DNA from 4 places in the Blautia aquisgranensis genome. Region 1 is predicted to be linked to each of the others. Evidence: riboswitches for the same ligand, from Rfam matches in the RefSeq annotation. Region 1 holds a riboswitch; each other region holds the start of a gene.
The links. Region 1 has a riboswitch for cobalamin ahead of nikB (nickel ABC transporter permease). Riboswitches for the same ligand answer to the same signal wherever they lie in the genome.

Region 1 (7,501 bases):
TCAAAAGAATCTTCGGAATTTACAGCATCATGATTTTCCTGAGAAAAACAGTCAACAGTTCCAACCTTGATATTGGAGTTCTGTTCCTCTTCTTTTGAGGTGATCGTTTTCATGATCTCATCAACATTGAAGGTGCAGAGAACTGCATCATAATTACCGTCCACAAAAGCATGCTTCAGATTGTTGATTCCCTTAGGAGTTGTCATATAACCCGGGCAGATGGTAATACTGATATCATCTTTTCCGCTATCTACAACCGTTGTCTCTTCAGATGCTGCAAGCTTTTCTACATCTTCGGAATAACTTAATCCTTCTTTTTCTGCAAGTCCTTCCAGAACACCGATGCTTCTCTGAAGGTGCATGTAGTTTCCCACAGAAGCTCCGCCTGTAAGAACAATGTAGGAGCTGGTATCTGCATCTGCAAAATAATCTGCCATATTATATCCAGCTTCATAATCTGCCTTTGCATCCGGGCCTACACTGCCAAGAAAATAAAAGCTGTTTTTTACCTTCTCATAATCTTCATCGCTGATACTACCGGAACCCAGCACGTAATACATTTCTTCTTCATCACATGCTTCAACGATCTTCTGGATATCCTGTCCGTAAAAAGAAATGATTCCCTTTACTCCCTGCAGCTTCATCGCACGGATAAAAGCGATCTCGTCATCCGCAGAACTGATGCTGCCTGAAAAATAGAACTTTACCGGAAATCCCTGCTGGATATAATCCCTGTAATAGTTCATAAACATATTCATTTCCGGGCTGTCCTGGTTATATACCACAACTCCTATTGTATACTGGATATCCCCATCTTCTGCCCCGGCGGAAACTTTTTTTCCGCCCACAGCAAAAACAGCAAGCACTAAAAGCAAAAAGCCCAGAACTTTAAAAGTTTTCAATTTCATACTGTATTGCCTTTCTTTATTTCTCTGTTACATAATGGCAGGCCACTTCATGTCCCAGCTCCACTTCTTTGAGTACAGGACGTGTGGTTTTACATTTCTCCATACAATGCTCACAGCGGTTCTGGAACGGACATCCGTGCGGAACATCCAGAGGACTTGGTGCCTCACTTTCGATGCTCTCGATCTTTTTGTGCTGATCCATATGAATGGAAAACTGTGCACCGAGAAGTGCCTGTGTATAAGGATGCAGGGAATGCTCCGCAACATCCTCTCCCGGAATTACCTCTACGATATTTCCAAGATACATAACTGCGATCTGATGGGCAAAAGAACGGATCAATGCCAGGTCATGGCAGATAAACAGCATGCTGATATTTTTTTCCTTCTGGAGACGTACAAGAAGACGGATAACGGATTCCTGCACGGAAACATCAAGTGCGGATGTCGCCTCATCGCAGACCAGAATCTCCGGCTTCAGAGAAAGTGCTCTGGCGATGCTGATACGCTGTCTCTGTCCACCACTCATGTTATGCGGAAAACGATCTACAAAATCGCCCGGAAGCTCAACCATCTCAAGAAGCTCTCTGGCTTTCACCTCTTTCTCACTTCTTTTCAGTTTACCATAGTTGATAAGCGGCTCTGTGAGGATATCCACGATCTTCTTTTTCGGGTCAAAGGATGCCTGCGGATCCTGGAATACCATCTGCATGTTCTGGCGGTTCAGCCAGGTTTCTTTTTTGGAAAGATCTGCAAGATTTTTTCCATGGTAAAGGATCTCACCGCTGGTTGGCTTGTCCAGGGAAATGACCATGCGGACAAATGTTGATTTTCCACATCCACTTTCTCCTACGATTCCGAGGGTCTTTCCTTTATAAACATTTAAGTTTACATCATTGCAGGCTGTTAAGGTTCTTCCGCCGGATGCAGGGAACTGCTTAACGATATGTTTCGCACTGAGTACGATATCGGATTCTTTAAACATAGCGCTGTCCTCCCATCTCCGGAACTGCAGCCAGCAGTTTCTTGGTGTAATCACTTGTCGGATGATTCATGACCTCATCCCTTGTTCCCTGGTCTACAACCTTACCATGCTGCATAACCACCAGCTGATCTGCCATGTATGCAGCCACACCGATATTATGAGTAACAATGATGATACCGGTTCCGAAATCATCGCGAAGCTCCATCATCTGACGGACGATCTGTGCCTGTGTGGTAACATCCAGAGCACTGGTCGGCTCATCAGCCAGAAGAAGTTCCGGATTAAAGGTCATAGCCATCGCAATACCAACTCGCTGGCGCATACCACCGGAAAGCTGGTGCGGATAACTTTTCATGATATTTTCTGCGTCAGGAAGACGCATTTTCTGAAGCATGGTACATCCTTTTTTCCATGCCTCTGCTTTGGATACATCAGTATGTGTACAGATATACTCCACATACTGACTTCCGATTTTACGGATCGGATTCAGGGTTCCACCGCAGTCCTGGAAAATCATGGAAATGCGGGTACCTCTTAAATTTCTCCATTCATCCTTTGTATTGGAAAGCAGGGAATGTCCGTTAAACTGAATATCTCCGGCACTTACCCGGCCGCCCCCGGCAAGTGCGCCGAGAACAGCACGGATAACGGTTGTTTTTCCACTTCCACTCTCTCCTACCACACTAATGATCTCACCTTTTTTCATAGAAAGGTTGAAATGCTCAACAGTAGGTGTCTGCTTTCCATACCGGATTGAAAGATCCTTGATTTCAAGCATAAATAAGCGCTCCTTTACTCAGCAAGAGTGATATCCTTTGTCAGCCAGTAGTAATCCATCGGATACATCTTGACACCGGTTACCTTCTTGTTGGAGAAGAGGTAAGTTGTCTCATAACCAAAGAATACAGTTGCTGCATCGTCCATGATATCCTGCTGGATGTCAACGATCAGATCTTTTCTCTTGTCCTCATCGAAAGTCTGTGCAAGCTCATCGAGAAGCTTGTCTACATCCGGATTGTTGTAGCCGGCTGTGTTGTTTGCAGAAGAGCTGTACCAGTTCTCTCTTAAGTAGTTCTCAGGATCACCTGTATTTGCAACAAGTACGTTCCAGATAAGAAGGTCATACTGACCGGAATCTCTCATGTCAAGAAGTGTCTCGTAACTTACAGTGTTAAGGTTTACGTTGATACCGATCTCTTTCAGGCTGGCCTGTGCTGCCTGTGCATATACACCAAGCTCCGCACGGCTTGTATAAATAACGAAATCAAGAACAAGCGGATCTCCGTCCGGAGTCTCTACAAATCCGTCACCATCAACATCTTTGTATCCAGCCTCCTCAAGAATCTTCTTAGCGCCATCCGGATCATAAGCATTCTCATCATTCAGCTCATCAAAACCAAAATCAAGTGTTGGCGGAACCGGAGCTTTACCAGCTGTTGCGCCACCCTCAAGAAGAGTGTTACAGTATGTTTCTTTGTCAAGACCGCGAAGAAGTGCCTGGCGAAGTGCTTTGTCGCTGAGAGCACGTCCCTCACTCTGGTTCATAAATGCATATGTGGAACGAAGAGACTGAAGCTCCTGGATCTCATAGTTATCATTTCCCTCGAACTCTACCAGGTTCTCTGTTTTCAGGTTGTAAGCGATATCGATCTCGCCTGTCTGAAGAGCCATAGAACGTGTTGTCTGGTCATCAACACATTTCAGTGTAACTTTGTCAAGTGGGACTTCGCCATCCCAGTAATTCTCATTTTTTACTACAACACAGGAATCTGTCGGGCTGAAAGACTCTACTGCGTAAGGACCTGTACAGATTGGTCCCTCCATTGCAAATGTGGAGTCATCTACATTTGTATCAACGATCAGGAACAACGGGTCTGCAAGACATCCTGCCATGTTTGCATTGGCTCTGTTAAGATGGAACACAAGGTTCTGTCCGTCAACTTCGATACTGTCAAGATCAAAGAACTCTGGAACACGATCGCTCTTCTCAGCAGTACGCTCGATGGAAGCCTTAACCATCTCTGGTGTCATGTCATCTCCATTGGAGAATTTTACACCCTCACGAATCTTAAATGTCCATGTTTTTCCATCGTCACTGTTCTCCCACTCTTCTGCAAGACATGGAACGATCTCACCGTTTTCATCGAATTTTGTGAGGCACTCACCGATCGCATAACGGGAAACTACCCAGCTGAAATACTGCTCTGTCGGCTCCAGTGTATCTGCGAAGCTTGTTACTCCGATAGTGATCTCTTTATCACTGTTTTTGTCACCTTTCGCCTGAGCCATTGTTGTCATGGAAAAAGTCATCATGCATGCAAGTGTAGCAGCCAGCACTTTTTTTACTACGTTATTTCTCATTTCATCCTCCTAAAGATAAATACTAACTATTGGGTGTTGGTTTGTTACATAAAATTACGGTTTGGTTTATTTAATCCTGACGCGGATCCAGTACATCACGGATGCTGTCTCCAAGCATGTTGAAAACAACAACACAGATCACGATTGCGATACCAGGATAGATCATAAGCCATGGCGCTTTTGCCATGTAGGTTCTTCCTTCGTTAAGCATCAGTCCCCACTCCGGTGTCGGTGCTGTTGCACCAAATCCCAGGAATGAAAGGGAAGCCAGCTCCAGCATCATGGTTCCGATATCTGCTGCCGCAGTTACCACCATCTGTGTAACCATGTTCGGAAGAACGTGAACAAGAAGAATTTTCCATGTTTTCGTTCCGTTTACAACTGCTGCCTCTATATAAAGACTCTTCTTGACTTTTAAAACCATACTTCTTGCAAGACGGGCATACTTTGTCCAGCTTACAGCCGCGATGGAGATAACGGCATTCACAAGGTTCGGTCCAAGCATACCGGCAATGGCGATAGCCAGTACAAGACCCGGGAAGGAGATCATCATATCTGCGATACGCATGATAACTGCGTCAACAACGCCGCCGAAATATCCGGCGATGACTCCTAAAAATGTACCGATCACAAAAATCACTGCAACCAGGCATAAGGTCATGATAAGAGAAGTTCTTGTTCCGAAGATAACACGGGACAGAAGATCTCGGCCAAGCTTATCTGTTCCAAAAGGATGTGCAGAGCTTGGTTCCTGCAGTGATTCGGTCATAACTGCATCCAGCGGATCATACGGGGCAAGCTGCGGAGCAAAAATCGCAACGCCGATCACCACAAGACCCAGAATAAAGAAAAGAGTAAACTGCTTATTTTCTTTAAATACTTGTAATACCTTTTTCAATTATCTATCCTCCTTAAGTCTTGGATCGAGATAAGTATAGGACAGATCCACAAGCAGGTTAATGCACATGTAGAGAATTGCGATCCACAGTACATAGCCCTGTACAAGAGGATAGTCTCTGCAGGAAATAGCTTTTACAGCCATATTTCCCATTCCAGGCCAGTTGTAAATGATCTCTACAACTGCAGTACCTCCAAGAAGACTTCCAAGGGAAAGTCCCAGAAGCGTTACCAGCGGAAGCATTACATTCGGAAGAACATGCTTCCAGAGAATCACACTTTCTTTGATTCCACGCATTCTGGCACCAGTTACATAATCCTGATGAAGTTCCTCAAGCACAGCACTTCTTACCTGACGGGTATATTTCGCAGACATGGCAAGTGCAAGAGTCAGCGCCGGAAGGATCATGGATTTAAAATCGGTACTTCCTCCTGCTACATTGATCCATCGAAGCTGCACACCAAAAATACTGAGAAGAATAAGTCCCAGCCAGAAGCTTGGTACGGATACTCCGACGAAAGTGATACCTCTTACAAAATAGTCCGGGAATTTATTCTGATATACAGCTGCCAGAATTCCCAGTGGTATGGAAATGATGACCATCATAAGAAGTGCCAGAAGCGACATCTTAAGTGTTGGCCAGAAACAGGATACCAGCTTATCTGTTACCGGCATTTTGAAAGAATAGGACTGTCCCATATCTCCTGTAACAACACCTTTCAGCCAGGAACCATACTGTACAAGAAACGGCTGGTCAAGACCAAGCTCATGTCTCGTTTGCTCCAGAAGCTCCGGTGTCGGAAGATTACCACACTCTGTCAGCATGATCTCCGCAGGATCACCAGGTGACAGGTAGGTCAGTCCAAATGTGAAAAAGCTGATTCCAAATAATACGATGATGATCTGGAGAAATCTTTTTCCTACTTGTTTCTTTGTCACGTTTTACTCCTTTCCTCATTTGTTGCGATTTTTAACACAGCCGTTCTGTCGAAAAGTAAGTATCAGATCAGTAAATATAGGGGACTCTAATATGCAGAATTTGCATGAAAAATTAAGAAATACGCACAAAAAAAGCCCGTGACGAAATAACGGGCACAAAAAGCATGCTTCCTATCTTCCGTAAGAATCATTCCTGGACAATTGCAAGCAGGTCTCCTGACTAAGGCTCCTTACCCTCAGACACCTTCCCGGCTCTATTACGCGCACCAGGCCAGTGGCATTCATCTGAGGATTCCCCATTACAGTGACGGGATCGTACCGGATTTACACCGGTTTCCCTATTAATCCTTGCGGAACTTGCAACGACTGATATGAAAAATCAGCAAATGCTATTAAATTACGGATTTATTATATTATAGAGAATGTTTCCTGTCTATAGAAAAATGTTAATTTTTTTTAAATCTTTTAACTTTTTCGTTGAATTTTCGGAAATATACCTATACCCTGTTGGGTATTTTACATAAAATACAGATACCCCATTATGTATATTGCACAAAATATCCTGTCTGAGCAAAAAAGCCTATGTTTAACTGCGTTCAATTCTCAACAGAATTTCAAAGTTAAACATAGGTTTTTGGGTTAAGATCAGGTCAAAGTTTCTGTGATCGCGGCATATGCGATCATTGGACCGTCCTCGATAATATTTAAACTTGCTGTCTGATAAAGTACTACTCCATTCTCAGTAGCAATGGAAGTATAAAGAATGTTTCCATGATAATCTCTCAGCTCTCCTAAATCTTCTCCCTTGAAGAAATATTCACCCGGCTTCTTGGACGGATACCAGCATCCGGTATACGGCGCATATTCGTAAACAACATTCTCAAGAAGCATCTGACGATAATGTTTCAGACCGTGACATTTTTTTCCCTGAAGGTGAAGCACCAGATGGCGTACATCCCGCTTATCCTGTTCCACCTCTTCCCAGGTCCAATAGCTCTGCCCGCCACGTTCAATGAGAATACTAGGGATTCCAAGAGAAGCTGCGTAATTGTAAGCACCACCTGTCGCAGTTGTAGAGCGAACTACATATTTCACGCCAATGTGTCTTGCCATATGGAGGGAAGCATCTGCTGTTTCATCATCCACAACACCTACATAATATACATATGGATGCAGCTGTTCATATCCGTCACCACTGTGAAGATCAATATAATAATCTGTTATAGAAAAAAGCTTCGTTACCATTGTATGGGCGATACGGTCAGCAGCTGTTCCGTTCGGGTCTCCCGGGAATACACGGTTCAGATTCTTGCCATCCTCGTAAACCATACTCATGGTCCTGTGCTCAAATCCGCTGACATTGACAAGAGGAATCACGATCACATTTCCCTTCAGATCCTCTGGCTGAAACTC
Region 2 (7,501 bases), on a different contig from region 1:
GTTTTTGTGGTTTTTGTAGGTTGAATTCTGTGAGTTTTATTTGTTTTTCGTGTAATTGAGATTTTTTCTATTGACTTTATTTTTCCACTCTGCCATACTTGTTTTATCAGAATTCATTAGAAAACATATCCGTTCCCAATACAGGAAACGAACTGTAAAAGAGGTGTATTTTTATGTATCTTTCCGATATGCACACCCATTCCATTGCCAGCGGACATGGCACGGAATGCACGATCACCAACATGGCGCGGGCTGCCGCAAAAAAAGGGCTCCGTCTTCTTGGCATCACGGATCACGGTCCCGGAACGCTGGCTGCCGGAACTTCTTCTTATTTCCGCAGTCTCACCTACTCTCCGAAGGAGCATTTCGGAGTTGAGCTTCTCTACGGGATCGAGCTGAACATTCTTGACCGGAATGGCACCGTAGATCTGAATCAGGAATTATTAGGTAAACTTGACTATGCAATCGCCAGCATGCACAGCTGGAACTACCGCTGTGGTACCCGTAACGAGAACACTGAAGCTTTTATCAATGTAATGAAAAATCCCTGTGTCAAGATCCTGGGACATAGTGATAATACTCATTATCCTGTTAATTATGATATCCTTGCCAGAGCCGCAAAAGCAACCGGCACGATCTTTGAGATCAACGAAGCATCCCTGGCGCCTTACGGATATCGCGGGGATACCAGAGAAAACTGTTTCGAGATCCTGCGCTGCTGCCGCAAATATGATCTCCCGCTGCTTCTTTCCAGTGACAGCCACGGGCCGGAACACATCGGCGACTTTACATATGCTGCTGATTTTGTTCATCAGGCCATGTTTCCGGAGCGTCTGATCCTGAACAATCAACTTCCACGGCTGAAGGTATTTTTGCAGACGCATGAAGATTCTGTTCTTTCACAATTGTAAATCTCTGCAAAAAATTTCAGCAGCTTCCTGTACTGATTTTCCAATAGTCCTGTGAGAGCCAGGCTGACATTTTTTTGTCAGTACCGGCTCTTTTCATTTGATGCTGCAGCATATTTCGTATTCTTTAACGCATCAAAAAAGCCAGGTCGACATTTTTCCTCGTCAACACTGGCTTTTATATACCCACTTCTTATATTTATCATACCTTAATACGGTTTCTTCACATTCTCTTCCGTATTCTCTCTCTGCTTACGCACAAGATCTGCAAGTTCTTTATACTTACCTGTAATATATCCGTAATTTTCTCTTCTGTGTGGAAGCTTACATCTGGAGCAGTCCTTGATGCCGCTGTCCAGGAACCGGAAATTACCGCCGCATTTATCTCCCAGCGCATATAACGGGCAATAGCAGAACAGGCAGTTAAAATTGTCCGGGTCTGCTCCCGTATGGCATGGAAAATACTCACATTTCTTATGACTGTAATAAGAAAATTCCTTGCCCTCCCAATATGGTTTTGCCATGACCACAACCTCCTCCCAAGGTTATGCACTCATGATTTTTCCCATAAAAAAAGAGGTAGCGATGCCACCCCGGGGTAGAAATATAATCCGTTCATGAGTGCGCGGAGGGAACGAATGTATCCGGAGTAGTATCGCCTGCCATTTAATCATGTATAATTCATATGAACAGGCGCATTCCATAAAAAAATGCCTACTCTCGTAAAAAAGTAGACAACGTTCCAGGGGTGCGGAGTCCCTGAAATGGTTGTTACACTTTACACGGAAGTTTAACCTCGCCATAACAAGCAGGTTTCCTGGCTCCGGGATCATCGCTCCTCTCTCCTTCTCATACTTACGTACAATGGATTCTGAGATTCGCTCCTCCGTTACAGTGACCGGATCGCTCAGGTTTCTCACCTGATTCCCTTTTCTGCTGGTCTCTGATAATTATCAGATAACTGTCAGACACCCTCAGCACTTGCTATGTTCAATATGGAATTATACTGACATTATAATAACACCATGTTAATTCTGTGTCAATACCATTTGCTTATTTTTTTGAAGTTTTTCAACAATATATAAAATCACGCAAAAACAGCCCGATGAATTGCTTTGGCTTTTCACCGGGCTGCTGTATTTCTTAATTCAGGCTGATATTTATCTGTCTCTTTTTTCTTATACGAGACGTCTTACAGATACGATTGTTCTGTATGTAGCGTCATTGCTGACCTTGATACCATCCTGGGAATTGGAAGCATGAACAATCTGACCGTCACCCATATAGATAGCAACATGTCCGCCGTAGCAGATCAGATCTCCTGGCTGTGCATCTGCGTAAGATACCTCTGTACCTGCATTCTGCTGCTCATACGATGTTCTCGGAAGGCTTACGCCAAAGTTCGCATATACGCTCTGCACAAAACCGGAGCAGTCTGCACCGTTGGTAAGGCTTGTTCCGCCCCATACATACGGATTACCTACAAACTGTGTTGCATAATCTACAACAGATGAACCGGATCCGCTGCTGTAGGAAGAAGAGCTTTCGCTGTCAGAAGAAGTATCTTCTGAATTATCCTCTGACGCATCTGCTGCTGTTTCTCCGCCTTCATCGTAATCAGCATTGTCTTCTGCTGTATCTGTATTATCACCATCAGTATTACCGGACTCATCTGTTATCACATTGCCATCCTCATCATACTGAACATCTTCATTTTCCCCGGCATCCGTATCTTCATCTGTGTTCTCGATCACATTGCCGTCCTCATCGTACTGAACATCTTCGCTCGCATCTGCTTCATTCTGCTGCGCCTCAGCCTCTGCCTGACGTCTTGCTTCTTCCTCAGCCTCTGCCTGTGCTCTTGCAGCCGCTTCAGCTTCTGCCTGACGTCTCGCTTCCTCCTCAGCAGCAATACGCTCTGCCTCTAATCTCTGAAGCTCTGCTGTCTGCTCTGCAAGAAGATTCGCATAATCAGTAGCCTGCTGCTGTGCATAAGCGATCTCATTATCATAATCTGCAGATGTTGCACGTTTCTCATCCAGCTGTGCCTGAAGATTCTGGGACTCTGCCTCATATTCCTGCTTCATTCCCTCGAGTTCAGCCTTCTCCTGTGTATACTGTGCTTCCAGGCTGGCTACCTGCTCGATTGTGTTGGAATATTTCTCAAGGCTCTTTCTGTCCTGCTCATATGTCTTCTGTGTATACTCAGCTCTCGTAAGAAGCTCAGACAGATTCTCGGCATTGAGCATCATCTGAAACCACGCATCATCTCCACCTTTCTCATAAAGGTACTGAATACGTTTCTTCATCGCCCCATACTGCTTCTCCTTAGCATTCTTCGCTTTCTCAAGGTTAGTCTGTGTAGATGCAATGTCGGCTTCTTTATTGGAGATATCTCCTTCCAGCGTCTGAATCGAAACCATCACGTTTACAAGATTCGCGTCTAGAGTTGAAATTTCGCCTTCAATCTGCGATTTCTGTGCAGAAAGCTCATCCAGTCTGGAATATGTTGCATTCAACTGCTCGTTGGTTGCATCCATCTCCTGCTGAAGTGCTGCTTCATCTTCTCTTGTTGCGCTTACGCTGACTACCTGTGCTCCGCTGATGATGAGCGCCAGTGTCAAACATAATATTCTTTTCTTCATGACTGTTCACCCTCGCAATCTGATTCTGAATTCTGATTATATGGCGGATATTCCTGATCCGCTCTACTACCTATTCATGTCTGCTGTTATTTCATCTGTCAGCAGTTCATGTAATATTTCTGAAATATCTTGTTTCAATCTTTGTATATATTAACACAGTGTTATTTGGATTGCAAGGATTTTCTATTATTTAGTTTAAAATTTTGTAACATTTATTAATGTTTTCGACATTAAAAATGGAAAAATCCTGTTTCTCAAGGATTTTCCCATTTTGTTTGTTACATATTTTTTTCATTTTTTCACAAGATCTGTACAGATCAGAACAGATCTGCAAGAATCTGATTCGCAGTTTTATTCAGATATCCGTCCGGATCAGAAAGTGTGTTTCTGTTCCATCTGAAATATGCTCCGTTACGAATGTAATTGCCGCTTGACTCATGATAATCATATTTAGCTGCGCCCGGATACTTGGCCATGTAAAGTTCTGCAAGTTTGATTGCCTGGCTTCCATAGGTTCCATTTGGTGTCGGTGTACCGGAAATCTGAACACCTGCATTCGGTGTACAATGCAGAATTACAACACTCTTATCTGCACACTGTCCGAGAACCATCCATGTATGACCATCATTATATCCGATATCTCCAGGATAAAGCTTATATCCTGAGCTTGCAAGCGATGCCTGGGAAACAATAGTTCCCAATCCCTTTCCTGTGTACAGCGATCCGATATCTCCTGAAACTGTTGTGTACATTACTCCACCGGATTTGTTCTGCATAATCTGATAAACAGACCAGCCTACATATCCGGAACAGTCAAGACCTTTCTGCTCTGTACTCTCGCTGAGATCCATATAATATCTGTAATTATAGGAACTGGAATTGCTGTTATACCATTCTTTCCATCTGGAACTTACACCCTTTCGGGTCGCATCAGACCAGTTATGTCCGCCACCCCATACATACAAGGTCTGTCCCACAGGCTTCAGCGCATTAGCCAGGAAATTTTTGATCGTCTTTGTTCCTGTGGAAGTCGCCGTACCCGGGTTATTATTCACCTGAAGAATTCCACTGCTGCTGAATGTATACTGTTTTCCGCCAATCGTCTTCGTACCTGTCGCCATCACACCGGTAGAAGTATCAAAATAATATTTATGTCCTTTGGCTTCATTCTCCACCCAGCCGGTGGCCATATATCCGCTTCCTTTGTAAAAATAATATGTATTGCTGCCAATTTTTTTGAAGCCTTTATACATCGCACCTGTGCTCGGATCAAAATAACGTTTCTGTGACTTGGAATTTGTTGCCCAACCGGTAGCCATAAAACACTTACTTGTGAAATATCTGGTCACCTGCTTGGAATCTGTAAGAAATTTACTCTTGGCCGCAATACCGGAACCATTGTAAAAATAATATTTCTTCTTACTGATTGTAGCCCACTTGGTCGTCATATAACCGGTACTTTTGTTAAAATAACGGGTATTCTTCTTGCTGTCAGTAATCCATCCGGTAGCCATATAACCTTTCGCCCCGTTGGCATTATAGAAATAACGTTTGCCCTTACTATCCTTTACCCAGCCCTTTACCTGTACTCCTGTGGACGCATTAAAGTAATACTTCTTGCCATTGAGAGTAAGCCAGCCTTTTACTTTCTTACCGCTCTTGTAATAATAGGACTTGCCATTCTCTATCTTGAAACCGTTCTTAGTCGCTGCCTGTACTTCTGTAGTTGTTGTGTGTACAGTCGCGCCCGCTGCAAAAAGCATCAAGATCAAAAAAAGTCCCCAAAGTTTCCAATTTCTGCTTAATTTTCGCATACATACCTTCCTTTGATAGATAATTGATATTTACTATTTCTGAAGTCCGGCTGATCGTTCGCTTCTGCCAACCTCTCGGTCAGCATTCATTACAAATTTGTTACAAATTTACGTCCATATTATATAACATTCTTTACGTTCCGTCAACTCTTTCCGCTTTTTTTCCAGTTTCCACATAACTATAACCAGGGGTACTGTTCATTTTGTGACCAGTGCCACGCTCCGTGATATACAGAAATATCCCCGGAACATCCAAGCGATTTACAGATATTCCGGGGATATGATCATTAATGCATTTGTATCAGCATTTACAATGGTTTCGCTTCTGCCTCTTACAGGAATTTTTTGCGAAGCTCTGCTCCGTCAAGTGCACTTAAATATGCAGGTGCAACATCAAATACAGTCTTGCAGCCCTTCTGTCCTTCTTTGTTCATACGGTATGCAGCTCTTGCATAGGCAACGATAACAGAGGATGTGAATTCCGGGTTGGAATCCAGTTTCAGGCTGTACTCGATCACATGGCTGTTCTCATTGTTCCAGCCTGTTTTTCCGCTGCGGATCACAAAACCACCGTGAGGGATTCCGCTGTGATCACGGTCAAGCTCTTCCTGAGAGATAAAATGTACGGTTGTATCATACTCATCAAAGTAGTTCGGCATAGTCTTGATTTCTTCCTCGATGCGGGCAAGATCAGCTCCCTCTTCAGCAACTACAAAGCACTCTCTTGTGTGTTTCTGGCGTGTGGTAAGCTCCGGATTCTCTCCGTTTCTTACAGACTCCAATGCTGCCTCTACAGGAATTGTGTACTGTTTTGCGTCTTTTACGCCCTTGATACGGCGGACTGCATCAGAATGTCCCTGGCTTACACCTTTGCCCCAGAATGTGTAGTCGTTTCCTTCTGTAAGAATCGCATTTGCGTACATACGGTTCAGAGAGAACATTCCCGGGTCCCAGCCTACGGAGATGATTCCCACATGGCCAGTCTCTGTTGCTGCCTTGTCAACATTTGCAAAATGCTCCGGAATTCTCTTATGTGTGTCAAAGCTGTCCACAACATTGAAATATTTCACATACTCCGGTGTCTGTACAGGAAGGTCTGTTGCGCTTCCTCCGCAGATGATCAGAACGTCGATCTCATCTTTATGCTGCTCAGCGTCTTTTACAGAGTAAACCTTTGCGGTCTCTGTAAGGATCTTTACAGTTTCAGGATCACGTCTGGTAAATACTGCAACCAACTCTGTATCCGGGTTGTGTTTGATGGCGCACTCTACGCCTCGTCCCAGGTTACCATAACCTAAAATTCCAATTCTTATGCTCATAACGATTTCCTCCTCTTTTTTTTCTGCAGACAGGAAAAATCCCCTCTGCACTCTATATCGCAAAACAGATCTTCCTGATCTGTCTTACAGGCATTTTTTATCAGCAGCAGAAAATTCCACCCGGCCAGCACATGGCGCAGGCCATAGTCCTGCAGCATGCATCACACATATCACCACCCGCGGAAGGCATTCCGCCGAAAGGATCCTGCTGCTGTTGATACCAGCCGCCGCCACCTTCCATACGCTGAAGTAACATACGGTACTGCATGTTATTCGGTTCCTGTCTGACCGCCTCCCGGATCTGATCCAGTGCTGTCACATTGTTTCCAAGTCCCATATTGGCCATGGCTGCAAGGTAATACCATTCGCCATTCTTCTGTCCAAGAGAGTTCAGCACATTCATAGCCTCCTGATAGTGGCCGCTCTGCACATAATTGGCTGCCGCACGCCTTCGCATGCTCTCCTCATCCTGGTATGTGCTCTGTCCGGCACCACTATAACCGCCATAATTACCAAAGCCTCCATAGCTTCCATAACCGCCGCCGGAACTTCCGCCATACTCTCTTTCCTTCATGATCTGCTCATAGGCCTGCTGGACTTCCTTGAATTTCTCCTCAGCCTGATCCTTATTCGGATTATTGATATTGGCATCCGGATGGTATTTTCTGCTGAGCTTCCGGTATGCTTTTTTTATTTCATCATCTGATGCGCTTCTGGGAACTCCCAGCACACTGTATGGATCTAACATTGTCTTTCTTTCTCCCGTTCTCCCCTGCGTTTCTCACCGATTGCTGTAAAGCGGCACCATACGCCGG
Region 3 (7,501 bases), on a different contig from region 1:
ATCATCTGCGTATTCATCGGACCATATATGACTGTAGCAGCAGTATGGAACATCGCAGATATCTTCAATGCCCTGATGGCATTCCCGAACCTGATTGCTCTTCTTGCCCTGAGCGGTGTGGTCGTAAAGGAAACAAAAAATTTCTTCAAGAGACATAAAAACTACGAATTCTGATAAAAAAAGACGCAGCTTTTACATTTTTGCCGTGTAAAAGCTGCGTCTTTCTTTTCGGAACCACTGTCGCTTTTGAACTTACAGTTTCCCACCGTAATTCTTATAATTCTCAATATAATCCAGGATCTCCTCCGGATTCTTCATAAACCTGCAAAGTCCCACAACATCCCGTGACATAAATTTCTCAGCTGCCGTATATTCCAGCAGTTCTCTCATACTGTCATAATAGCCTTCGATGTTATAGAGAACGATCGGACGATCGATCCGCCCCAGACTCTTTAATGTCAGGATCTCAAAAAATTCCTCATATGTACCGATTCCTCCGGGTACCACGATCGTAGCATCGGAACGGCTTTCCAGGAGATGTTTTCTCTCTCTCATGGTTTCCGTAAAAATAAACTCCGTACAGTGCTGATACAGCACTCCCGGCTGGTCAAAAAATTTCGGCGAGATTCCAAGGATATAGCCTTTTTCATGGGAAACTCCCCGGGCAGCTGCACCCATCAGGCCAGTCTCACCTCCGCCAAACACAAGCCCGTGACCTCTTTTTGCCATCAGTCGTCCAAGCTCTTCTGTCTTTTCATAATAGATTTTTTTGAGCTCCTCACTGGATGCTCCGTATATGCAGATATTCATGATTTCTTCTCCTCTTTTTTCCAAAATGACACCATCTCAGAAATATTTTACCTCAAATCCATTCTTCCTACAATAGTCATCCACCCTGGTATCTTTTTTACATAAAATCTTTGTTCCTCTGTTGATGATCCACTCTCCAAGAACCTCCGGATCTCCGGAAAATTCTACTGTTTTCAACATACTGCATCCATGAAACGCCCATTTTTCCACAGTTTCCACACTTTGAGGAATTCTGACGTATTCCAGTTCTTTGCATTTCAAAAAAGCACTCTCTCCTATAAAATGCAGATTCTCCGGAAGTTTCAGGTTTTTCAGACCAGTCTGATAAAAAGCTTTTTCTTCTATTTTTTCCACAGACTTCGGTATCTCTATTTCTGACAGCTCTATACATCTGTAAAAGCTCTGTCTTCCAATCTCTCTTACAGTTTCCGGCAGAATAATCTGCGAAAGCTCCCTGCATTCCATAAATGTTTCTTCCGGAATTCTGAAAATCTTTAAATTGTCATCAAAAGAAACCTGCTGTAATCTTTTGCATCCGGAAAAAATCCCTTTTCCCATGCGTTCAACTGTTTTTGAAATCTGAAATTTTCTCAGATTTACGCAACCGGAAAATGCTCCGTTTTTTATTTTTTTCAGTTTTTGCGTATCTACCGTTCTTAGTCTCGTACACCCCGAAAAACTTTCCTTCCCGATTTCTCTTACACAGTCTGAAAAAACTGCCTCCTTGATCCGAATGTTATTTTTCAGTGCCTCATCACCAATCTTTGTATATGGCCATGTGATAACGAGCCGTCTGTCTCCATGCTTATCTGCACAGCCTCTCAGAAATGTTTTTTCTTCATCCTTCTGTAACCGCCACACCAGTGTTTTCTGCATTTTTTACCTCTCAAATAAAAAAACAGGTGCAATATCCCGAAAGATATCGCACCCGTATTATAATCATGTTTTTCTCAAACAATACCATCTGCTACCGCAATATCTCTGAATCCGGAAGCTGTTTTCTCTCCGTAACCCGAAAAAAGGTTCACAAAATAAAACAATCTCCCACTCCATTTATCATTGCGTGTAATAACTGGTAGCAGCTTTAAGCAGGTATCCTGGCTTATGTAATCACGGTCTTTCTCCTTCTCATACAAAATATGTACAATGGATGCAGAAAACCTAAACAAATACAGTAGCACGACTGCCTGGGATTCTAACCCTGTTCCCTCTTGGCTCTGTCGATATAACAGAGAACTTAAAACCGGTAATTGTTGAATTACTTTTCCATATTTAACTGTGCCGAAATTATAACATAATTCTCTTACCGTGGCAATCCTGTATTGACGCAGCCGGATTATTTATTTTACTGTCACCTTGCATTTATAAACTGCTTTTCCTGATTTTACAGTAATAACTGCCGTTCCTTTTTTAAGTCCTTTAATTACTCCTTTAGCATTTACGTAAACAACTTTTTTATTGGAAGAAGTGTATGTGATCTTCTCAGCAGAAGTAATTGGTTTACGTACAGGTTTTAATGTATCCGTTTTTCCTTTTTTCAGAGTAATACTGGATTTCAGGCCTGTAATGGCTGTTGTTCTTACAGTTCCTTTCTGTACGATTACTTTTACTTTTGCTGTCTTTTTACTTGCCAGTGTTACAGTAATATAAGCTGTACCTGTCTTTTTCTGTGCAGTGATCACACCTTTGTTATTTACTTTGACAATAGCTGTATTGCCTGATTTCCAGGATTTTACAGAATCTCCTTTTGCCAGTCCGCTTACTTTCACTTTGTTTGTGGATTTTCCCGGATTCAGCCTGATCTCATATGCATTAAGCTTAATTGTTGCTTTCAGCTTGCTTCCTGAGCTTTTCGTCTCCTTTTTGCCGCATACAGAACAGGTTCTTGTAATCTGTTTTGCTGCAAAGACCGTAGCTGCTTTTGTTGTCTTCCAGGAGCTCCATTTATGAGTCACATGTGCTGCCTTCTGCACAACTACTTTTACTTTTGCTGTTGTCTGACTTGCCAGAGTTACGGTAACATAGGCTGTTCCTGTCTTCTTCTGTGCAGTGATCACACCCTTGTTATCTACTTTCACAATAGCTGTATCACTTGATTTCCAGGATTTTACGGAATCTCCTTTTGCCAGTCCGCTTACTTTTACCTTATCTGTGGACTTTCCTGAAACCAGTTTAATTTCATATGTACTGAGCTTAATCGTTGCTTTCAGCTTGCTTCCTGAGTTTTTCATTTCTGTTTTACCGCATACAGAACAGGTTCTTGTGATCTGTTTTGCAGCAAATACTGTAGCCTCTTTCGTTGTCTTCCAGGAACTCCATTTATGATCTGCAAGTGCTGTAGATTCTGTCTTTTTCTCGCCACACCAGGTACAGGTAAATGTTTTACTTCCTTTTTCCTTACATGTGGACTGCTTTGTAACCACACCTGTATTCCAGCTGTGTTTTGTATGCTCTCCTTTATCCTTAAGATCCCAGTAAGCTGTCTTTTTATTTACAAAACGACTGTACGCATCCAGAGCCTGAAGAGCCTGTACCGTAGACATTTCACTGGATTTCGTCATGGACATGGAATGTGAAAAACCATTGTCACTCTGAATATAGCCGGTCAGATTGGTGATCAGATTCATATTTACAGTTCCAAAATCACCGCTCAACGGATCAATTCCCATAGATGTCAGAGCAAGAAGCACCTGGGCAGTACTTTCTGAAGTTCCATATCCGAAGTCATCACCCATTGTATTTTTCAAATAGGTAAGTGCCTGATCGGAGATTTTTTTTGCTGCTGTATTATGATTTCTGTAAACAGAAAGTGCCTGAAGAGCCATTGCTGTAATATCAGAGCTTCCACCTCTCGCATCGGAAAGACCGATTCCTCCACTTGCTGAATTCTGGAACTTTGCAAGTTCCGCTATAATAGCACCGCGATTCCATTTTGCACCGGAAGGTATCTGAATATCTGCCGCATCCAGTGCAATCAGTGCATAGATCAGTTCATTGGATCCGTTTTTCAGCTTCGGTGAATTATATATCATCTCTGCCAGATTAACACCATTTACATTTGTGATGTCTTTTCCCATGGAAGTTAAAGCAAGTGCTACGCGCTCAATATCCGTAGGTTTCTGGTCTGCGCTCCAGGTTTTTACTGTCTCGCATACAGAGTTATAATATGCATCCAGTTTATCCTGTGCGATCGTCTTTCCGCTACGCGCAAGTGCATATACAGCCCACTCATCTCCATATTTGTAGCCTTTTGTTTCATGAATATCTGCAAGGTATGACGCTGCCTTTTCGATTCCTTCTGAAGCAAGTTTTGTATTATCGGTATCCTGTCCGTCACCTTTTGTTACTGTGATCTTAATTGTCACCGGTTTCGGAGAATTTGTCTGATCCACCGGTGTACCGGTTGCTGTTACTGTGCCTTCTCCAATTCCTGTAATTCTGTAATCGGTTCCGATAAAGTAGCTGTTTGTATCCGGTGCACCATCCTCACGTTTCCAGTAGCCACTTGTTTTCTTTGTGATAACTGCGACACCTTTTTTATCAAATGTCCATTTCATGGACGGATCTGTCACGTTATACCCCTGCTCAGAGAGCTCTCCCACAAAGCTGAGATCAATATCCTGACTCTCTCCTGCTTTTACCGTAACTTCTGTTACAGGTGAAGAAACAGCTGTCAGCGGATTTTTATATACATACTCAACTTCTGAGCTTCCTGTTACAGTACGGGTCTTTCCTGTTTCCGGATCTGTATCTTTAATTTCTGCTGTATAGGTTACTTTTCCGGCCTGCTTGGGAACAAATACCTTAGATCCGTTGCTGTAATATCCAATGGTATCATCACTGCTTTTAATCGTCCAGTCGGAAGCAAAGCTTGCGTTTTCCGGAGTCACTACCGCACTTCCCGGAATCGGATTGAAAGCCACTCTTCCGTCCTCTTCCTGGCCGTCACTGTTTGCGTTTCTTCCGTGGATCACCTGCTGTCCGGACATTCCCACAACAATGGATTCTACCGGCACATAGGTAGATGTCAGGGAAACTGTGGCGGAAATTTCCGGCTGTGCTTTGGAGCTTACCGCGATGGAAGAAGTTCCCGGTTTCACAAATGTGAAAGAGCTGTAGCTTTCTTCATTTTTGATCAGGGTTTCATCAGCTGCTTTGTAACGGAAACTGGAGAAAGCCATATCACTGAATTCTTCTTCTCCCTCATATCTTCCCTGTACCTGAATCTTCTTTGTTTCGGAACCGGCTACCGTATAATTTCCGTTTGTTACATCCTGACCGTCAATGAGAAGACGGACTGCGTCGATTTTTTTCGTTGTTGCAATCACGGAAGCATACGCCACAATCTCACTGGAACCGTCGCTGTTGATCTGTGTTGCTGTAATAACGGCCTTTCCTTTTTTATAAACAAAAAGCTCTCCGTCACTTAAACTCATCGCCATACATCCGGCTGGTTTCATCTCTGTACAGTTCCACTCCAGGGAACTTCCCTCCGGTGCCTGATAGTCTTTCAGGCTGAAAGTTCCTGCGATCTGGTATGAGTTTACCTGATCAGGAGAAACCTGAATACGGGAATCGGTCAAAGTCTCTTTTTCACTTCCGTCAAAAGAAGTAAACTCTACCTGATATTTGCTTTCCCCCGGAAGCTCCGGCCAGACCTCAGTGTCCGGTTTATAGGACTGGTTTTCTCCGAAATATGGGAATCCATCACTGCTCTGTCCCCATTTTGACCCACTGTCGCCACGGCCGTTGTTTAACAACTCCACAAGATCCAGAGTTTTCATTTCGGATTCTTCTCTGGACATGGAATTTACAAGAACTCCCTCCGGCACGGATGGCATGGTAAGGGTATCAAGCCAGTAGCAGTTTTTCACCAGACCAGCTCCGTTTACATCTTCATACTGGGCAAATAATGCTCCGCTTGGGCTCTCGCCAAAAGCAATACTGTTTGCGATCACACCACCGGATAATTTCTTTGCAAAACCGCAGGCATCACTTCCGGAGATCTCAACGGAACAGTTCAGAACTGCGCCTTTGATACTTCCGCCAAGAACGCCTGTATTTTCCCAGACATTACCGATTGTTCCCTTAAAAGCAATATTCTGAACAACACCGCTTTCCCCGACTCTGCTAAACAGCCCCTGGGAATCTTTAAACGTAACGGTATGTCCCTGTCCGTCCAGAACACCGTTAAATTCACAGAAATTCATATAATTTTCATCCAGAGTGATATCATTATCCAGAACATAATACTGTCCCTCTGTTCCGTCCCAGATATTTCCAATCTGATCTGCGGAAGTGATATGGGTAACTGTCACGCCTTCCGGAATTTTTACCGGTGTTACCGGTTTCTGTTTTTTCAGTGCGCTGATGGCATCACTGAGATTTTTTGCTGCCTCGTTTACTTCTGCCTGAGAAGCAGTCCCTGCTTCCAGCATTTCTTTTGCCTTAGCCAGCGCATCGGAAACTGTTTTCCAACTGGATTCTGTATAATCTGACTCTGTAAGCTTTTCCGCAGATTCTATGGAAGCTTTCAGTCCATCCCAGTTCACCTCTGCCGGAGCCGGTGTTCCCTCTGAAAGTACAGGAAGCCCGTTATTTCTTCCGTCAGAAGGCAGTACCCAGTAAAAGCCTGTAGTCGGAAGATCCGTATTCAGGATATCCACATTGGCTTTGATCTGATCTGCTGTCATCTTTTTCTTGCTGTCTTCGGAAATGTTATCTGTTCTTCCCATACCAACTGTAGACATTCCGGCAGTCCACAGCGCATGGCTGATCTTATACGCACCACCGTTGGTAGCCGCGATTCCGCCTCCGAACATATCGGTGTTTCCTGCAAAATAACAGTTTGCCACAGTTCCCTGAAGGCTTCCCACAAATCCGCCGATGGTGTCCATATAGTCGCTTGCAGCCTGAGAAGATGCTGTAGAATAACAGTTCTGGATCGTTCCCGTTACTGTATTTGCCACACTTCCCTGTCCGTCGCTTAAACTCAGTGTACTGCTTCCTGCAACACCGAGGTTCTGAATCGCTCCGGATACCTGATCTGCAAGAGGTTTATCCGCAAGGGTGATCACATGGCCTTTTCCATCCAGGGTACCAGCGATGGAACTGATCTGCTGTCCTGCTTCCAGTGTGATATCCGCTGCCAGTTCGTAAGTCTCACCGGCCGGAATTCCGTCAACAGGAATATCAGCGGCTGTATTTATCACATGAGAATCGCTCTGTGTCTCCACACTTTCAGCTTCTGCTGTTTCTGTGGCATCTCCTGAAGAAAACTCTACTGTCTCTTCTTCCTGTCCGGCAGAAAAATCATCCTCACTACTGTCTGCCCCATCCTCTTCTGTCACAATATCTTCTGTGCTGTTTTCCTCTGCATTACTTTCTTCGTCTGCAGGATAAAGCTCTTCTGCTGTACTTTCTTCTGCGGCCTGGTCTGAAAACATATCTGCTGCCTGTATCGGAGCAGTTCCACCAAGCATAAGTGCCATCGACAACGACACACTCAGAGCTTTTTTTCCATACCCTTTTTTAGTTTTTTTCATCCTTTTTCCTTTCCTTTTTTGCACAAAAAAAGTCCTCCCACCGAAGTGAGAGAACTGTTTCTGCTGTTTGTTAGTTATATTTAATTTTCAGCTGAATATTCCAGACAATCTATTCCCTCTGCGGAAACCATATCAGTAAATATACG
Region 4 (7,501 bases), on a different contig from region 1:
CACCCTCTGCTGCTCTCCTCCGGAAAGAGTGGAAAAGGTACGGTCTGCAAACGCCTCCATCTGTACGGTTTTCAGCGCTTCATCCACGATCTGGTAATCTTTTGCATTGTCCCGTTCCAGAGTCTTTTTATGAGGCGCACGCCCCATAAGAACCACCTCGCGGACCGTAAAATCAAAATTATAATAATTGTGCTGTGCCACCACGGCCATTTTTTTCGCAGAGCTTCGAACACTCATGGAATGAAGCTCCTCGCCGTCCAGATACACGGCTCCTGCGTCTGGTTTCAGAATACGGTAAATGCATTTCAGCAAAGTGGATTTTCCGCTTCCGTTTGGTCCGATGATTCCTACCAGTTCCTTATCCTGGGATTCCATGGAGATTCCCTTCAGGATCTGTCTGGCGTGAAAGCCAACCTGAATATTTTCTGTGGTGATCTTCATTACCGGGCACCTCCGAATCCATAGGATTTCCGCACAAGCAGATAAATAAAGCAGGGAGCACCGATAATGGATACCAGCACACCGATGGGCATCTCGGAATTTTTAAGGATCACACGACATGCCACATCGCACCAGATCAGAAACGATGCACCAAGAAGCGCACTTAAGGGGAGCAGTTTTCTGTGATCTGTTCCAAAAAGGATCCGGACCACATGAGGGATCACCAGTCCCACAAATCCGATTACACCGGCACAGTACACGGCAAATCCGATCATAACAGAAGCAATGATCAGATAAAAAGTCCGCAGTCTGTGCAGATCTGTTCCAAGGGTAATGGATACGTCATCTCCCAGAAGCATCAGATTCAGGTTCCGGTACTGCGTCCAGAAAACAGCCACGCACACCAGCGTGACCGGAAGCATTACACCCACTCTGGTCCAGCTTGCTCCGGCAAGACTTCCCATGCTCCACTTCATAACTTCTGTTGCCGCATTTTTGTCATTGGTAATATAAATGACAAAATTGGAAAAAGCAGAACAGACTGCGCTGACCGCCATTCCCGCAAGGATCAGTTTTGCGGAAGTTGCCTTTCCACCCATGTTTGCAATGGCGATCACCGCAAAAGAAGTGATCATCGCGCCAATGAAAGCTGTGATTCCCACAGAGTTTCCACCAAGAAAGCTTCCGATTCCAAGCATGATGGCCAGTGTGGCACCCAGAGATGCACCAGATGAGATACCCAGCACATACGGGTCTGCCAGCGGGTTCTGCACGATAGCCTGCATCACCACGCCGCACACGGAAAGAGCCATTCCAACTGCCAGAGCCAGAAGGACTCTAGGCAGCCGGATCAGCCACACAACATCATGAACTGCGCCTTCCGCATAGGCGGACAGACTTTTTATATGAAACAATTTATAAGCGATAACGCTGTATACATCCTTCAGTGACAGATCCGCATTTCCAAAAGTGATGGCTGCAAGTATGGAAAAAATAAGGAATCCTGCAAGTCCGATGAGAACTGCCACATACATGGATGTTCTGAGCACCTTATCTTTTTTTCTCTGTGAAGCTGTTTCTTTCACTGCATTTTCTCCGATCAGTCAAGATTTACGTCCGGATATAATCCCTTTGCAAAAGTTTCGATTCCGTCCTGGGTACGTGTTGCACTTGCATACATCTCACTGAGCATGATCGGGTAAACACGTCCGTTCTTTACTGCGTCAAGGCTCTTCAGGGACTCATCATCCTGGATCACTGCAAGCTGGCTGTTCTTAACAGTTTCCGGATCATCTCCTGCATATGGCATGTAAACCACAAAGATCACGTCAGGGTTGGCTGCGATGATATCCTCTTTTCCAACGGTGGAAGCATCCGGGTTTGCAAGAGTTGCGCCTAACTGTGTTACCATATCTCCGCCAAGGCTCTTTACGCCATAGTTTGTGATGTCATCTCCAAGAGGCTCCAATACCATTACGCTTGGTTTGTCTTTTACATCTGCAGTTGCAGTAAGAGTTTTGTCGATCACTGCTTTTGCATCATCAACGATAGCCTGTGCTTTGTCCTGTACATCGAAGATCTTTCCGATATTTAAGATATCTGTGAATTCATTTTCCAGTGTTCTGTCGCCGTCCGGACGAGTATTGGTGTTGTAGTAGGTGTTGCAGCCTTTGTCGATCCAGTCTGTTACATTTCCCAGATTCTTATCAGAGAAAAGAGAGCTCCAGGATAAGATCATGTCCGGCTCCAGCATTGTTACAGTTTCAAGGGATGGGGTAAATTCGTCAAGATAATTTGTTTTTGAGAATGCTTCTTTGAGATCTTCCGGAACTTCATTATCAAGACCTGCGGTAGCTACCAGGTGGTCTTCCAGACCAAGTGCGAGCATAGTCTCAATGCTTCCCTGATATACAGCAAGGACTTTTTCCGGTGCTTTTTCATAAGTGGTTTCGATTTCGTTTCCATCGTAATCATAGGTTGTGATGGTCAGAGGATATTCTGTCTTGGTTGCCTCTGCGGAAGAATCTTCGGTGTCTGCAGACTCTGTACTGTCTTCTGCTGCCGGCTGGTTGTCTTCCTTGATGGTCTCGGAGTCTGCTCTCTCTGCGGCATAAACAGCCGGAGCTGCTGATACGGTCATTGCCGCTGCCATTACCATTGCCATGATTCTTGTGGATACATACTTGTTTTTCATTTCATTTCCTCTCTTTTCGCCTGTTTTATCTCCTGTTGCCTATGGGTAACCGAAAAGATGGGGCTTCATAAAATCTGCACGGAACACTTTGTACGGAAGCTCCCACTTACATACTGTCAAGCAGGTTTCCTGACTTACAGACTCAGAAAAAACTCCGCAAAATAAAAACTGATACACCATTCATCTTTTAGCCGATCATGAATGATGTATCAGAATTTTCTCCAGAATCTCTCTGACATCGGGATTTCGCCTTCTCACATGAGTTTCTGCAATGGCATGTGAAATCCCTTCTTCTGTATACAGTGGCCGCAACCGCTCAGGCTTTTTACCCGATTCCCTCCTCACAGTATCCGGCAGCATATGTGCCGGTGATACTGTTCACTTCACAGCAATTCAATTACGCTGATACTGATTCTAACATACCGGTTTTCCAATTACAACCTTGAGGCCGGATTTTTACAGTTTTTTGCAGAAATAGTCTGCCCGGAGAGATCCCTCTCAGATCTTCTTCAGCTTGGCAAAACCGGCGAACATTTTTTTCACGCCGACTTTGTCAAAGTCTACCGTCACTTCGTAGTCTCTGCCGCCGTCTGCGATATTTTTTACGATACCGACTCCGAATTTCACATGACGGACCGTGTCTCCCTCACCATAGTCCAGGCTGTCCGCCTTCTTCACTGTGAAATCTTTTTTCTGCAGGGTGCTCTTTGCCTGGAAATTCATTTTCATCTGGGCATAGGCGCTTTTCGGAGATACGATATCATCTACTCTGGGCTTTTTCTCCTGAATGGTATGTCCAAGATCTACCAGCTCCCGTGGAACCTCCCTTACAAAACGTGACACACGGTTATACTGAGTCTCCCCACGGATCATCCGCTGTTTTGCACAGGTTAAAGTCAGTTCCTTCATGGCACGGGTGATTCCCACATAACAGAGCCTTCGCTCCTCCTCGATATCCGACGGATCACCGGACCAGATGGAAGCATATCCCGGAAAAACACCGTCCTCCATTCCCACGATAAATACATTGGGGAATTCCAGTCCCTTGGCACTGTGAAGGGTCATCAGCAACACATAATCCTGATCCGGATCAACAGAATCGATATCTGCCACCAGTGCGATCTCCTCCAGAAATGCAGAAAGTGTTGCCGGCTGTCCGGCCTCCTCCATGGCTTCCTGGAAGGATTCTGTCTTGGAGATCAGCTCATCGATATTTTCGATCCTCGCCTGAGCCTCCTCCGTTTTCTCTGCCTCCAGTTCCTTCACATAACCGGTAAGTTCAATGACCTCTTCCAGAGTTTCACGGACTGTATAAGCCTCCGCCTTGCTCTTAAGTCCCTGGATAAAGGAAACAAAATCGTTGATCTTGGAAGCAGCGCGGCCAATGGACGGCACTTCCTCAACCACTCGGAGCGCATCATAGAAGCTTAAATTCATATTGTCCGCATAATCCTGGACACGACCGATACTGGTAGCTCCGATTCCACGCTTTGGCACATTTAAGATTCTGCGCACTGCGAGGTCATCACTTGCATTATCAATAGTCTTGAGGTAACTCAAAAGATCCTTGATCTCCTTGCGCGCATAGAAATTAACCCCGCCAACGATCTTGTAAGGAACATTCGCCAGGAGGAATTTTTCCTCAAAAAGACGTGACTGGGCATTGGTTCTGTAAAGTACTGCACAGTCCTTGTACTGGAATCTGCCGCTCCTGCGTCCCTGCATGATCTCGCCGGTTACATATTCCGCTTCCTCGAAACCATTGTTGAACTGACGGAAATGGACTTTATCCCCCTCTTCGTTCTCTGTCCAGAGAGTTTTTTCCTTACGCTCTGTATTGTGGACGATCACCTCATTGGCTGCGTTAAGGATGTTCTTGGTAGAACGGTAATTCTGCTCCAGGCGCACCACCTTAGCTTCCGGGAAAACCTTCTCAAAGCCAAGGATATTTCCGATATTTGCCCCGCGGAAACGGTAAATAGACTGGTCATCATCACCTACAACACAAAGATTCTTGTATTTCTCAGCAAGAAGACTTACTAATTTAAACTGTGCCGTGTTGGTGTCCTGATACTCATCCACCATGATATAACGGAACCGTTCCTGATAATAATCCAGGATATCCGGATTGTGCTGAAAAAGCTCCACCGTTTTCATGATCAGGTCATCAAAATCCAGTGCATTGTTTCCCCTTAAAATGGACTGGTATTCCTTATACATGCCTGCGATCTTCCGTGCATCCGGATCACCGCCTGCATTCAGCTCCAGCTCTTCCGGCGTGATCAGTTCGTCCTTCGCATGGGAAATCTCTCCCAAAACAGCACGTTCTTTGTATATTTTCGTATTTACATCAAATTTCCGGAAGATCTCTTTCATGACTGTCTTCTGGTCATCTGCATCATAAATAGTAAAATTGCTGCTAAATCCCAGCACTTCAATATGACGGCGCAGGATTCTCACGCAGGCAGAATGAAAAGTAGAAACCCATACGCTCTCCGCTCCCATTCCCGCGATCCGGTTCACACGCTCGCGCATCTCATTTGCAGCCTTATTGGTAAAAGTAATGGCCAGGATATTCCACGGATTTACTCCTTTTTCTTCCATTAAATAGGCGATCCTGTGTGTCAGCACTCTTGTTTTTCCGGAACCGGCACCTGCAAGGATCAGCAGTGGTCCCTCTGTATGTACAGCTGCTTCCCTCTGCATGGGATTTAGTGTATCCAACGCTTCATGTATACTCATTTTGATCTCCATTTCTTTTTTATATCGGCAACAGGTATCTGTTTTTAATAAGTTCCAATCGTATCTTTATATACTATCATGTCTTTCCTCACCGGTAAACCCGGAAATTCATTCCACGAATAACATTATGCCCTTCAAAAAAAGTTTCTTTACAAGTAGTATTTAAAACTATATAATAGGGAGCAGAGGTGATAAATGCGATGACAAATAATGAAAAAGACATGATGCACAGCATTTTCGAAAAAATAGCTGAGCTTGATTATATAAAACCCGATGATATCCCGAACATTGATCTGTACATGGATCAGGTGACAACTTTTATGGAAGAGAATCTTGCTTCCACCAAACGTCACGACAATGATAAGATCCTGACCAAGACCATGATCAATAATTATGCCAAGAACAAGCTTCTCCCGCCCCCCGAGAAGAAACGCTATTCCAGAGAGCATCTACTGATGCTGATCTTTATCTATTATTTTAAGAATATTCTTTCTATCAGTGATATCCAGACGCTTCTCGGACCTATCACAGATAAATATTTCAAGTCCATGACTGACAAGGATATGACCTACATCTATCAGGAGGTTTTCAGCATGGAGCAGAACCAGATCCGTTACCTCGAAAAAGATCTCCTTCGTCGTTTCAAGAGTGCAGGTGAAATCTTCCAGAACGCTGATCCGGAGGATAAGGATTTTCTCCACCAGTTCTCCTTTATCTGTCTGTTAAGCTTCGATGTTTATATGAAGAAGATGATCATTGAGAACATGATCGATCAGATGACTCCACAGAAAGACGAGACTTCCCACCACAAAGAAAAAAAGAAATGATCCACGGAACATTTTTCCGGGCAGAAGAAAAGAGACAGACATCCGCGTCCATCTCTTTTTTTGCGTTATGGCCTTACTCAGCCTTATCGTTCTCTTCTTCGTTCTTCTTCATACGTGCAAATACCATCTCATACCCATCATTACCATAGTTCAGGGAACGGTTTACACGGCTGATCGTAGCTGTGGAAGCACCCGTCTTCTCTGAGATATCAAGGTATGTACGCTTATCCGTAAGCATCTTCGCTACCTCGAAGCGCTGAGATAATGAAAGCAACTCATTGATGGTACAAACGTCCTCAAAAAACGTATAGCACTCTTCCTTGTCTTTCAAGCACAGGATCGCTTCAAACAGGTGATCCACGGCCTCCGTCCTGATTTTTTTGCTCATTGTTACGCTCCTTTGAAATTACATAATTTTCGTTTGATACAATACTGATATTTTAACACTCTAAATTGTGATAAGCAAGCATTTTAGGGAAATTTAATAAACTATTTCACATTTTTGTCTTTCCATGACGGACACATGCATTTATTCTCCGATCCTATTTGGGGTTTGCTTTTTCCTCTGTGATTGGGTATACTTAAAATAATAATTTTTAAAAGAAAAGGAGACTTATCAGATGAATCGTTTTTTTAACATGGATAATAAGTTCTTCGTGTTTATGGGACGCGTGGCAGACCTGATCCTTCTGAACATTCTGTGCATCCTCTGCTGTATTCCGATCATTACGGCAGGCGCTTCCATAACCTCTCTTTACTACGTTACACTGAAAATGGCAAGAGACGAAGAATCCTATATCATCCGGAGCTTTTTCCACGCTTTTAAGCAGAATTTCAAGCAGGCAACCATCATAAATATTATTATGCTGCTTACAGCCGGTGTTCTGTTTGTTGATCTTCGCATTGCAAGAGCCGGAGACAGTGTAATGTACAAGGGACTTTTCACTTTGTTTATCGCAGTTGCATTTATCTATGCACTGATCCTTCTGTACATTTATCCGATCCTTGCGAAATTTTACAACTCCATTAAGAACACCTTTGTCAACGCATTCCTGATGTCAGTCCGCCATCTTCCGCAGACTGCACTGATGCTCCTGATCTCCGCATCACCGGTACTGCTTTTCCTGCTTATGTCCTATACAGGCGCGGCTCAGGTACTTTCCATTCTGATCATGCTCTTTGTTTTGATGGGATTTGCGACTCTGGCTTACTGGAAATCCAAGCTTTTCGTAAAGATCTTCGATAACTACATACCGAAGGACGAAAGCGAAAAAAGCGAACTGGAAGAAGCATGAGA

Region 2: it holds a riboswitch for cobalamin, as region 1 does, so the genes downstream of both, WMO28_RS12405 (cysteine-rich small domain-containing protein) here and nikB (nickel ABC transporter permease) in region 1, are expected to answer to the same signal.
Region 3: it holds a riboswitch for cobalamin, as region 1 does, so the genes downstream of both, WMO28_RS02155 (leucine-rich repeat domain-containing protein) here and nikB (nickel ABC transporter permease) in region 1, are expected to answer to the same signal.
Region 4: it holds a riboswitch for cobalamin, as region 1 does, so the genes downstream of both, WMO28_RS04305 (ABC transporter substrate-binding protein) here and nikB (nickel ABC transporter permease) in region 1, are expected to answer to the same signal.

The regions. Positions count from the first base shown of each region.
Region 1 is NZ_JBBMEJ010000010.1:88,517-96,017, forward strand. It holds gene WMO28_RS09695 (hypothetical protein) at 1-908, opposite strand, end outside; gene WMO28_RS09700 (oligopeptide/dipeptide ABC transporter ATP-binding protein) at 925-1,890, opposite strand; gene WMO28_RS09705 (ATP-binding cassette domain-containing protein) at 1,883-2,668, opposite strand; gene WMO28_RS09710 (ABC transporter substrate-binding protein) at 2,683-4,251, opposite strand; gene nikC (nickel transporter permease) at 4,322-5,149, opposite strand; gene nikB (nickel ABC transporter permease) at 5,150-6,088, opposite strand; cobalamin riboswitch at 6,278-6,464, opposite strand; gene WMO28_RS09725 (M14 family metallopeptidase) at 6,734-7,501, opposite strand, start outside.
Region 2 is NZ_JBBMEJ010000015.1:45,555-53,055, forward strand. It holds gene WMO28_RS12400 (PHP domain-containing protein) at 174-911, shown strand; gene WMO28_RS12405 (cysteine-rich small domain-containing protein) at 1,118-1,432, opposite strand; cobalamin riboswitch at 1,699-1,903, opposite strand; gene WMO28_RS12410 (NlpC/P60 family protein) at 2,087-3,553, opposite strand; gene WMO28_RS12415 (N-acetylmuramoyl-L-alanine amidase family protein) at 3,871-5,367, opposite strand; gene WMO28_RS12420 (diaminopimelate dehydrogenase) at 5,700-6,686, opposite strand; gene WMO28_RS12425 (DnaJ domain-containing protein) at 6,787-7,434, opposite strand; gene WMO28_RS12430 (DUF5685 family protein) at 7,428-7,501, opposite strand, start outside.
Region 3 is NZ_JBBMEJ010000002.1:35,200-42,700, reverse strand. It holds gene WMO28_RS02165 (amino acid carrier protein) at 1-174, shown strand, start outside; gene WMO28_RS02160 (LOG family protein) at 253-810, opposite strand; gene WMO28_RS02155 (leucine-rich repeat domain-containing protein) at 847-1,686, opposite strand; cobalamin riboswitch at 1,881-2,066, opposite strand; gene WMO28_RS02150 (Ig-like domain-containing protein) at 2,151-7,355, opposite strand.
Region 4 is NZ_JBBMEJ010000003.1:175,387-182,887, reverse strand. It holds gene WMO28_RS04315 (ABC transporter ATP-binding protein) at 1-441, opposite strand, end outside; gene WMO28_RS04310 (FecCD family ABC transporter permease) at 441-1,526, opposite strand; gene WMO28_RS04305 (ABC transporter substrate-binding protein) at 1,541-2,635, opposite strand; cobalamin riboswitch at 2,742-3,032, opposite strand; gene pcrA (DNA helicase PcrA) at 3,134-5,377, opposite strand; gene WMO28_RS04295 (DUF1836 domain-containing protein) at 5,578-6,204, shown strand; gene WMO28_RS04290 (YerC/YecD family TrpR-related protein) at 6,278-6,592, opposite strand; gene WMO28_RS04285 (DUF624 domain-containing protein) at 6,825-7,499, shown strand; gene mnmL (tRNA modification radical SAM protein MnmL/YtqA) at 7,496-7,501, shown strand, end outside.